DNA from 2 places in the Halomonas sp. HNIBRBA4712 genome. Region 1 is predicted to be linked to the other one. Evidence: riboswitches for the same ligand, from Rfam matches in the RefSeq annotation. Region 1 holds a riboswitch; the other holds the start of a gene.
What was found. Region 1 has a riboswitch for thiamine pyrophosphate ahead of tenA (thiaminase II). Riboswitches for the same ligand answer to the same signal wherever they lie in the genome.

Region 1 (4,411 bases):
TTCTATTCATTTGGTTTCGGGCTGTGTATAACGCCCGGCTTTAGGGCGGACTTGTAGCCGCGCAGCGGCGGAAAGACCGTCCCAGCCCCGAAGGGGCGATAACAGCCGTTTGTTAGCCTTACTCACTGATTCGCACCATTTCGTTTGCCAATACTGATTTTCCGTTATATGACGCCTCAAACTCCCCGGTAACCGTAAAGCCGTATTTATGGTACATGGATTTTGCTGGGAAGTTACTTTTCGCCACGTATAGTTTAGTAGGAGTCCTAACCTCAGCAATCAGATAACCGAATAACGCGCTACCAACCCCTTGGCCACGATACAACGGATGGACAAAAAGAGATCTAATTACATTTTGGTAAATAGCACCATAGCCAAGAATACCATCGTCCTCATAAACAAAAATTTCGGATTCCATGAGATCTCGAAGTCGTTTTTCGTCCTCCTTCAGGGGCAATAACTGGAATACCTCTCGCTCAAAGCGAAGTTCGTCCAGCTTCGACAGCGAGTAAATTTCGTTCACTTTCTCAAAATCGCTTTCTTGAAATTCCCGTATCATCATAGAGGCTAACGCCCGCAGCATGCGCGGCTTTGGAATGGAGGCGAAGCCGCAATGGAAAAGACGTCGCCATGCCTGCGATTGTTAGCACAGCAGATCACTTGAACCAACGCTCGTATAATAAAGAATGGCAACGTGAGGCGATGCAGCCAAAATACCATACAATAGCCGAATATCCACCCAAGAGCAGCCATAGCCCAATTGCCAGCGGAGGGAGACCATGCTTATTTTTCGCTTTCACCATATCTGGGACGACTGTCGACAGCATAAGCCCCCAATAACCCGCGATAAGAAATGATGCTGAGCCTATGACCGCGAGGATTCCCGAATTTAACTAAGATAATTTTTTTGTTTTTAGCCGAGTGATTATTTGAGCAAGCTTGTCCAACTGCGTCATTACCTTTCCTTTCTGATACCGTAGCCGCGCCCGGCCTTGTAAGAAGTTAACTCCAGTTTCATGCGTGACGTTCTCCTACATATGGTACGACTTTCCATTCTTCATCTTCGTTTTTGCGTGAATAAACTTCTCGGTCGGTGCCCTCTGAGTTCGGAATGCTAATACATTGCTCCGCGTCATCGTCGCTGCATATCACCGGCTGATGTTGAGCTGAAGATCCTGCATATTTATTGTTCTTCACGTGATCCCAGATTTGGCTTATTTCTTCTTGGGTATGTTTCATTGATGTAGCTCCTTGAGTGCTAACAGCGATTATGTAGCCGGCCGCATAACCTTAATAAACGTGCAGGCGCGTTCATTGAGATTATTTAGCCTCTCTGATCAAATCTACCTTATTGATTCTATTACTAGCAAAGCAATTTTTGGAATACCTGGCAATTGGGCGGCGCTTGGCGGTCACCACGCAGAACTAGCTATTCCATCGCCTCCTCGGCTTTCTTAAGATCAGATCAAACCGATGCCAGTGATGTAGCACTAACCCACCCTCCCCTTCGCTTTCGCGTAATAGCTCGATTTCCAGACCATCGCATAACGCTTCTACTTCTCGTTTCGAATGAAAGTTCATACCTGAGTTGGTAGCCCAGTCATGCCCGTTGCCAAAAAGATGGCCGGCGAATACGCCGCCCGGCTCAAGCGCCGAACGAACCAAGCCCCATAATGCCGAGAAGCGGGTTGGATGACAGAACGGTAGGCTCAGCCCCGCATGAATGAGTGCCGAAGGCGGGAGGCTTTCCAGCTCCTCGAAGCTCGATGCCCAAACCATCAGCTCTGTAGAGGGCAGCTCGGCTTTCAATGCCTCTACGCGTTCTATCGCCCTAGGCTCCTTGTCGATTGCCAATACGCTCCATCCTGCGCTCGATAACATGGCCGTTTCGATACCGCTACCGCAGCCTAAATCGACGGCGTGGCCGTTACCCACGGGCAAGCATTGCTCACCCAAGGCGCGCCGTAACAGCGGTGAGGCGGGGCGTGTTTGATTGGCCGTGTAGAAGGCTTCCCAGCCGGTTTCGTTGTTTTTCTTCAATGTCGGTATTCCCGGATAGCTTTAAGCTTATAGAGAGCCCCCTGAGGGCAGCAGCGAATTAAAACTAACACGCAGTGCCTTCGAATACCCTCTTGCATCTCCTTTCAGCCCACCCTAGACTCGCCAAACTACTTGCTTGACGGGGTGCCGGTGAATCCGGCTGAGATGGCGCAGGGCGTGCTCTTTAAGAGCGCCAAGCGCTGGTCCCGCTGAACCTGATCCGGCTAATGCGCTTATTTGAAAAGCGCGGGTACCGGCGTAGGGATCAAGCGATGGCGCCGGCACCCTCTTTCAAGATAATTCGCCACCTTCCGCGCCACTCCCTCGATCTTCTCGCCTGCCCTTCGGATCTCTACTCCCGGAGGATGTATGGGCTATTGCTTTACCGATCTCACCACCGCCTGCGAAAGCGATTGGCGCGCTTATATCGAGCACGATTTTGTCCGCCAATTGGGCACCGCTACCCTTCCTGACGACGCCTTTCGCCACTACCTGAAGCAGGATTATCTGTTTCTGATTCACTTCGCCCGCGCCTATGCGCTGGCGGCCTACAAGAGCCCAACACTTGCGGATTTGCGCCAGGCCCATGAGGGCATGAAAGCCATCGTCGATGTGGAGCTGGGGCTGCACATCGGTTTTTGCCGCGAGTGGGGCATTTCGGAATCGGAGCTTGCCGAACTCCCCGAAGCGCGGGCCACGCTCGCCTACACCCGCTACGTGCTGGATACCGGCAGCCGCGGCGACTTGCTGGATCTGCACGTCGCGCTCGCCCCGTGCCTGGTCGGCTACGGCGAAATCGCCAACTGGCTCAATGCCCAGGCAAGCACCGTGCGCGGGGGCGACAACCCATTCGATGCCTGGATCGCGATGTATGAAGGCGAAGAGTTCCAGGCTGCGATGCGCGCGGAGCTCGAATGGCTGAACGCCCGTTTGGCCGATGTGTCGCCCGCTCGCTTTGAGGAGCTTACCCGGATATTCCGCGATGCCACGCGCCTGGAGATCGACTTCTGGCAGATGGGCCTGGATTTGACCGACTAGTACGACAACAACCACAACGAGAGACTTTCATCATGAGCCGCACCCAGCATTTTTTGGCCGAAACCGCCCAGGTCGACGCCGCCGCCATCGCCCCGCTGCCCGCCTCCACCAAGCGTTACGTCGAAGGCTCGCGCCCGGATATCCGCGTGCCGTTTCGCGAAATCACGCTGTCGCCGACCACCACCAGCAATGCTGCCGAGGAGAACCCGCCGCTGCTGGTCTACGATACTTCTGGGCCCTACACCGACCCCGCCGCGCAGATCGACCTGCGTAAAGGCCTACCGGAGCTGCGCCGAGCGTGGATCGAGGAGCGCGACGATACCGAATTTCTCGAGGGGCTGACCTCGGAGTACGGCAACCGCCGCGCCAATGACCCTACGCTTGCCCAGCTGCGTTTCGATCTAAAGCGCACCCCGCGCCGGGCGAAAGCGGGTAAGAACGTGACCCAGCTCCACTACGCTCGAAAAGGCATCGTGACGCCGGAGATGGAATTCATCGCCATTCGCGAGAACCAGCGCCGCCAGGCCCTTGGAACGGCGGAAGTCGAGCGCATTCTGGGCCACCAGCACCGCGGCCAGAGCTTTGGCGCCAACATCCCGGAAGAGATCACGCCCGAGTTCGTGCGCGACGAGGTGGCCCGGGGCCGGGCGATCATTCCCAACAACATCAACCACCCGGAAAGCGAGCCGATGATCATCGGGCGCAACTTCCTGGTGAAGATCAACGGCAACCTGGGTAACTCGGCGGTGACGTCGTCCATCGAAGAGGAAGTCGACAAGATGACCTGGGGCATCCGCTGGGGCGCGGATACCATCATGGATCTTTCTACCGGGCAGAACATCCACGAAACCCGCGAGTGGATCCTGCGCAACTCGCCGGTGCCGATCGGCACGGTGCCGATCTACCAAGCGCTGGAGAAGGTCAAGGGCGTGGCGGAGAACCTTACCTGGGAAGTGTTTCGCGATACGTTGATCGAGCAGGCGGAACAGGGCGTGGACTACTTCACCATTCACGCGGGCGTACTGCTGCGCTACGTGCCACTGACCGCCAGTCGCGTCACCGGCATCGTCAGCCGCGGCGGCTCCATCATGGCGAAGTGGTGCTTGTATCATCATCAGGAGAGCTTCCTGTATACCCACTTCGAGGAGATCTGCGAGATCTGCAAGCAGTACGACGTGGCGTTTTCACTCGGCGACGGCCTGCGCCCGGGCTCGATTGCCGATGCCAACGATGACGCTCAGATGGCGGAGCTGAAAACCCTGGGCGAGCTGACCCATATCGCCTGGAAGCACGACGTACAGGTGATGATCGAGGGCCCCGGCCACGTGCCCAT
Region 2 (4,411 bases), 740 kb from region 1:
ATAATCCCATGGCGCGTTCCCAGCAGGGCGGCTCGCCCCAGGCCTTGTGCAGCGTGGCGATGAAGCGCTCGACCTTGGCCGGCAGGTAGCGCCTGGCCGGGTAGAGCGCGTAAATATCGAGCAGGGTCGGCGGCTGATCGGTGAACAGCGCCACCAGGCGACCCGCCAGAATGCTTTCGGTTACCAGAAAGCTTGGCTGCTGCGCGATGCCCAGCCCCGCCTCCGCCATTTGGGTCAAGACATCGCCGTTGTTGCTTTCGAGCGGGCCGTGCGGGGTGAGCGTGGTACCGTCTCCCAGCCGCCACTCGGCGCTCGCCTGCCCGCTTTTGTAGCGAAGGCCACGATGCTCGGCGAGCGCCGCCGAATCCAGGGGCGTGCCGTACCGCTCCAGGTAGCCGGGCGAGGCGCAAAACAGCATGCGGCAACGTGTGATGCGCCGGGCGATCAGACTGGAGTCCGTCAACTGGCCGATACGAATCGCCAGGTCGTAGCCCTCCTCGATGAGATCCACGCGGCGGTCGTTGAGATCGAGGCGCACGTCGAGCGCCGGGTGCTCGACCATGAAATCTGCGACCAGCGGCGCGAGATGGCGTACGCCAAAACTCATCGGCGCATTGATGCGCATTTCACCACGCACGGTCTGGGCGGCACTGCTGACGTCGCTGGCCGCCTCATCCAGCGCGCGCAGAATCGACTGGGCGTGGGCCAGGTAGCGTTCGCCTTCGTGGGTCAAGTGCAGGCGCCGGGTGGTGCGCTGTAAAAGCCGCACGCCCAGCGTCTCCTCCAGCGCCATCACCTGGCGCGAGAGCCGGGTGCGCGAACTGCCCAGCGCCTCGGCGGCGCGAGTATAGCTGCCAAGCTCCGCCACCCGGACGAAGGCGCTGATATGCTCGAGCTGGTGGTTCATCGCCTGAACGCCTGGGCAGCGCGGTAAGGGTTTGGCGAGCCGCAAATGGCCGAGATCACCGCAAGCCCGCCGGCGCCCGCCGCGAACACGGCGCCCGCGTGTTCGGCCTTGAGCCCGCCGATGGCCACGGTAGGTAGGCGGCTCGCCCGAACAAGCTCGGCCAGGCCGGCAAGGCCCAGGGGCGCGGCGTGGTCCTGCTTGCTGGCGGTGGCGAACACCGGGCCGAGCCCCAGGTAGTCGAGTGCAGCCAGCGGCGCGCGGTCGAGCTGCTCGCGGGTGTTGATCGAAAGCCCGATGATTGCATTCGGGCCAAGCGCGGCGCGCGCGTCCAGCGCGGCGGCGTCGCTTTGGCCCACGTGCAGGCCGTCGGCGCCGCTTTTAATCGCCACGTCGAGGCGGTCGTTGATGATCAGGGGCACGCCGGTGCCAGCGAGTAGCGCTTTCAAGCGCCTGGCCTCGTCGATCATCGCCGCATCGCTTGCCTGCTTGTCGCGCAGCTGCACTACGCTGACGCCGCCGCGCACCGCCTCCATGACGGTGTGCTCGAGTCCGTGTTTGCGGCAAAGCGCGGCATCGGTCACGAGATACAGCGAGAGATCAAGCGCCATGGGCCGCTCCTTCGTCGGTGCTAAAGCTTACGCACTGGTTCGCGCCCTGTTCGAGCCGCGCCGGGGTCAGCGCGTAGAGCGCGTCCAGCAGCGCGACCTGAAAGGTGCCGGGGCCGCTGGCGCGAGTGCCGGCTTCCTGGCCCGCCAGCGCGAACGTGGCCAGCGCCGCCACGCTCGCTTCAAAAGGCGCCTCAGGACTCGCCCCGACGAAGCCCGCCGTAACCGCACTGAGCCCGCAGCCCAGGGTGGTGATCCGCGGCATCAGCGCGTGGCCGCCGCTGATGCGCGCAACGCGGGTGCCGTCGGTCACAAGATCGCGCTCGCCGGTCATCGCCACCACGCAGCCCTGGCGTTTGGCCAGCATGACGGCGGCGGCGGTGGCGTTCGGCGTTTCTGGGGCGGCATCGACGCCGCGCCCCTGGCTTTCAAGCCCGCACAGCGCGAGGACTTCCGAGGCGTTGGCGCGAATCACCGTGGGCTCAAGCTCCAGCAGCCGCTGACACAGCTCACGACGGTAGGCGGTGGCCCCGACCGCGACCGGGTCCAGCACCCAGGGAATCGAGCGGGCGCGCGCCACCTCGGCCGAGGCCAGCATCGCTTCGGCCCAGTGGGGAGAAATAGTGCCGATATTGATCGAAAGCGCGCTTGCAAGCGCGGTGAATTCCGGCGCTTCTTCGATGGCGTGAAGCATGGCGGGGGAGGCGCCCACGGCAAGCACCAGGTTGGCGCTCGAGTTCATCGCGACGAAATTGGTCATGCAGTGAACGAGCGGGGTGGTGTGGGTCAGCGCACTCAGGTAGCGCCCAAGGGAGGGGTCGGTCATCGCGTCTCGCATCCTCCGGGTAGAGAGGTGGTGCGAGCACCACGACTCCCTACGCCGGTGCTATCCGGTTCAGGTTCAAAGGGTGCATCTCAGCCCAAACGGGCGCCCCTGTCGTGGCGACTACTATCCGGATACGGCGGCGACTTGTAAAGCCGCGCCATGGATACATCGTCGCTAGTGCACCGCATCCATGGCGTGCTGCTGGAGGGTGACCAGCGGGATGATGTCGAGGGTTTTCTGGTGGGTGCCCGAGAGAATCACCGGCGGCGCCAAGCCCACTTCGGCAGCCTCCTGCCAGCGTTTGGCGCACAAACACCAGCGATCGCCCGGCGAGAGGCCGGGAAAGCCGAACTCCGGGCGCGGGGTAGTCAAATCGTTACCCCGGGATTGGGAGAAGGCGAGAAACTCCTCGGTCACGATGGCGCACACCGAATGCACGCCGGCGTCATCAGGGCCTACCCGACAGAAGCCATCACGATAAAAACCGGTTTTTGGCTCATGGCAGCAGGGCGTCAGGGGCTCACCAAAAACATTACGGTCACGAGACATGGTGCCTCCGGAGGCCAGGGCTGGAAATCGCCAGGCACTGACCTCATTTGTCAGAATGAAAGATAAAATGCAGGAAAATGTGCGTTACCGCGCTATCAAGTAGACTACAGCCTTGTACATCGTATCGGTTTCGTCAAAGTTTATCGTTTTGTAAGGAGAGTTCATGAGTTTTCACGGCGAGCAGCATCCCGGCGTCGAAGCCGCACCGGCCAACACCCAAGGGTTTCGTCTCAACCACACCATGCTGCGGGTGAAGGACCCGGAAGTGGCGCTGGCGTTCTACTCGAAGGTGTTCGGCATGCGGGTACTGCGCAAGCTCGACTTCGAGGAGATGCAGTTCTCGCTCTACTTTCTGGCCAACGTGGAGCAGGGCGAGCAGATTCCCGAGGATACCCGCGAGCGTACGGCCTGGACCTTCAGCCAGAAAGGGCTTCTGGAGCTGACCCACAACTGGGGCACCGAGGAGCAGGCGGATTTCGCCTATCACGACGGCAACGCCGAGCCTCAGGGGTTCGGCCACATCTGCTTTAGCGTGCCGGATCTCAACGCCGCCCAGGGCTGGTTCGATGTCTGTGAGGTCACTTTCGTCAAGCGCGCCGAGCAGGGCAAGATGAAGGACGTCATCTTCGTCAAGGACCCGGACGGCTACTGGATCGAGGTGATCCAGGCCGATCTGATGGCCGGTATGGGCGACTGACATGGCGCATCTGCTGTTTCGGCTGCGCCACGTGACCGAAGAAGAGGCCGCCGAGGTACGCGCGCTTCTGGACGAGCAGGGCTTCGACGTCTACGAAACCCAGGCAGGGTTTTTTCGCCTGGGCGTCGATGCCATCTGGCTCGCTGACACGCGCCAGCGTGAGGCCGCTGAAGCAGCGTTGGACACCTATCAGCAGGCGCGCCTGGCGCGCGAGCGTGACGCCTTCGAGCAGGCCCGCGCACGGGGCGAGGCGCCTACGCTGTGGAAGCGCTTTCTGGCACACCCGGTGCAGGTGGCGCTGACGCTCGTGGCGGTCGTAGTGATCGCGCTGTTGACGCTGCTGCCGTTTCTCGGGCTCGCCACGCCCTGAAGGCAGGCGTCAGGCCGCCGAGAGGTGGCCGCGCTTGAGATAAAGACGTACGCCCTCGCTTCCCGCACGCAGCGTGGGCTGCGCCCCGAACGGGTAGCGGCACCAGCTGCCCGCCGAGTACTCATGGCTATCTTCCCGGAGCGAACCTTCCAGCACGAACACTTCCAGCCCCTTGCCGAACTGCGGGGAGTCGAGGGTGACCCCGGCGGCCCAGCGCTCCAGGCTGACTCGCTCCTGGCCGTGGGTGTGCAGCATCTTGTAGGCCACGCCTTCGCGCCGGTCCGGCTGCCAGGGCAGGCGATGGGCGGGCATCGCCATCTTCAGCGTATCGGTGTGCTCGAACTGGTGCAGTTTGACCAGTATCAGCGCGCCCTCTGCGCCGATCTCGGGGGCGTGGTCGGTGCCGATGGGGTTTCGCAGGTAGCTGCCCGCCGGATAGCGGCCGTGTTCGTCGCCG

Region 2: linked by a shared signal. The riboswitch ahead of thiM (hydroxyethylthiazole kinase) and the one ahead of tenA (thiaminase II) in region 1 are both predicted to bind thiamine pyrophosphate.

What each region holds. Positions count from the first base shown of each region.
Region 1 is NZ_JBIFXR010000001.1:854,258-858,668, reverse strand. It holds gene ACGK9R_RS04000 (GNAT family N-acetyltransferase) at 119-562, opposite strand; gene ACGK9R_RS03995 (hypothetical protein) at 1,015-1,239, opposite strand; gene ACGK9R_RS03990 (class I SAM-dependent methyltransferase) at 1,426-2,040, opposite strand; TPP riboswitch at 2,171-2,322, shown strand; gene tenA (thiaminase II) at 2,410-3,078, shown strand; gene thiC (phosphomethylpyrimidine synthase ThiC) at 3,111-4,411, shown strand, end outside.
Region 2 is NZ_JBIFXR010000001.1:117,568-121,978, forward strand. It holds gene ACGK9R_RS00650 (LysR substrate-binding domain-containing protein) at 1-907, opposite strand, end outside; gene thiE (thiamine phosphate synthase) at 904-1,515, opposite strand; gene thiM (hydroxyethylthiazole kinase) at 1,505-2,338, opposite strand; TPP riboswitch at 2,368-2,458, opposite strand; gene ACGK9R_RS00665 (DUF2237 family protein) at 2,513-2,887, opposite strand; gene gloA (lactoylglutathione lyase) at 3,051-3,584, shown strand; gene ACGK9R_RS00675 (DUF6164 family protein) at 3,586-3,954, shown strand; gene ACGK9R_RS00680 (cupin domain-containing protein) at 3,964-4,411, opposite strand, start outside.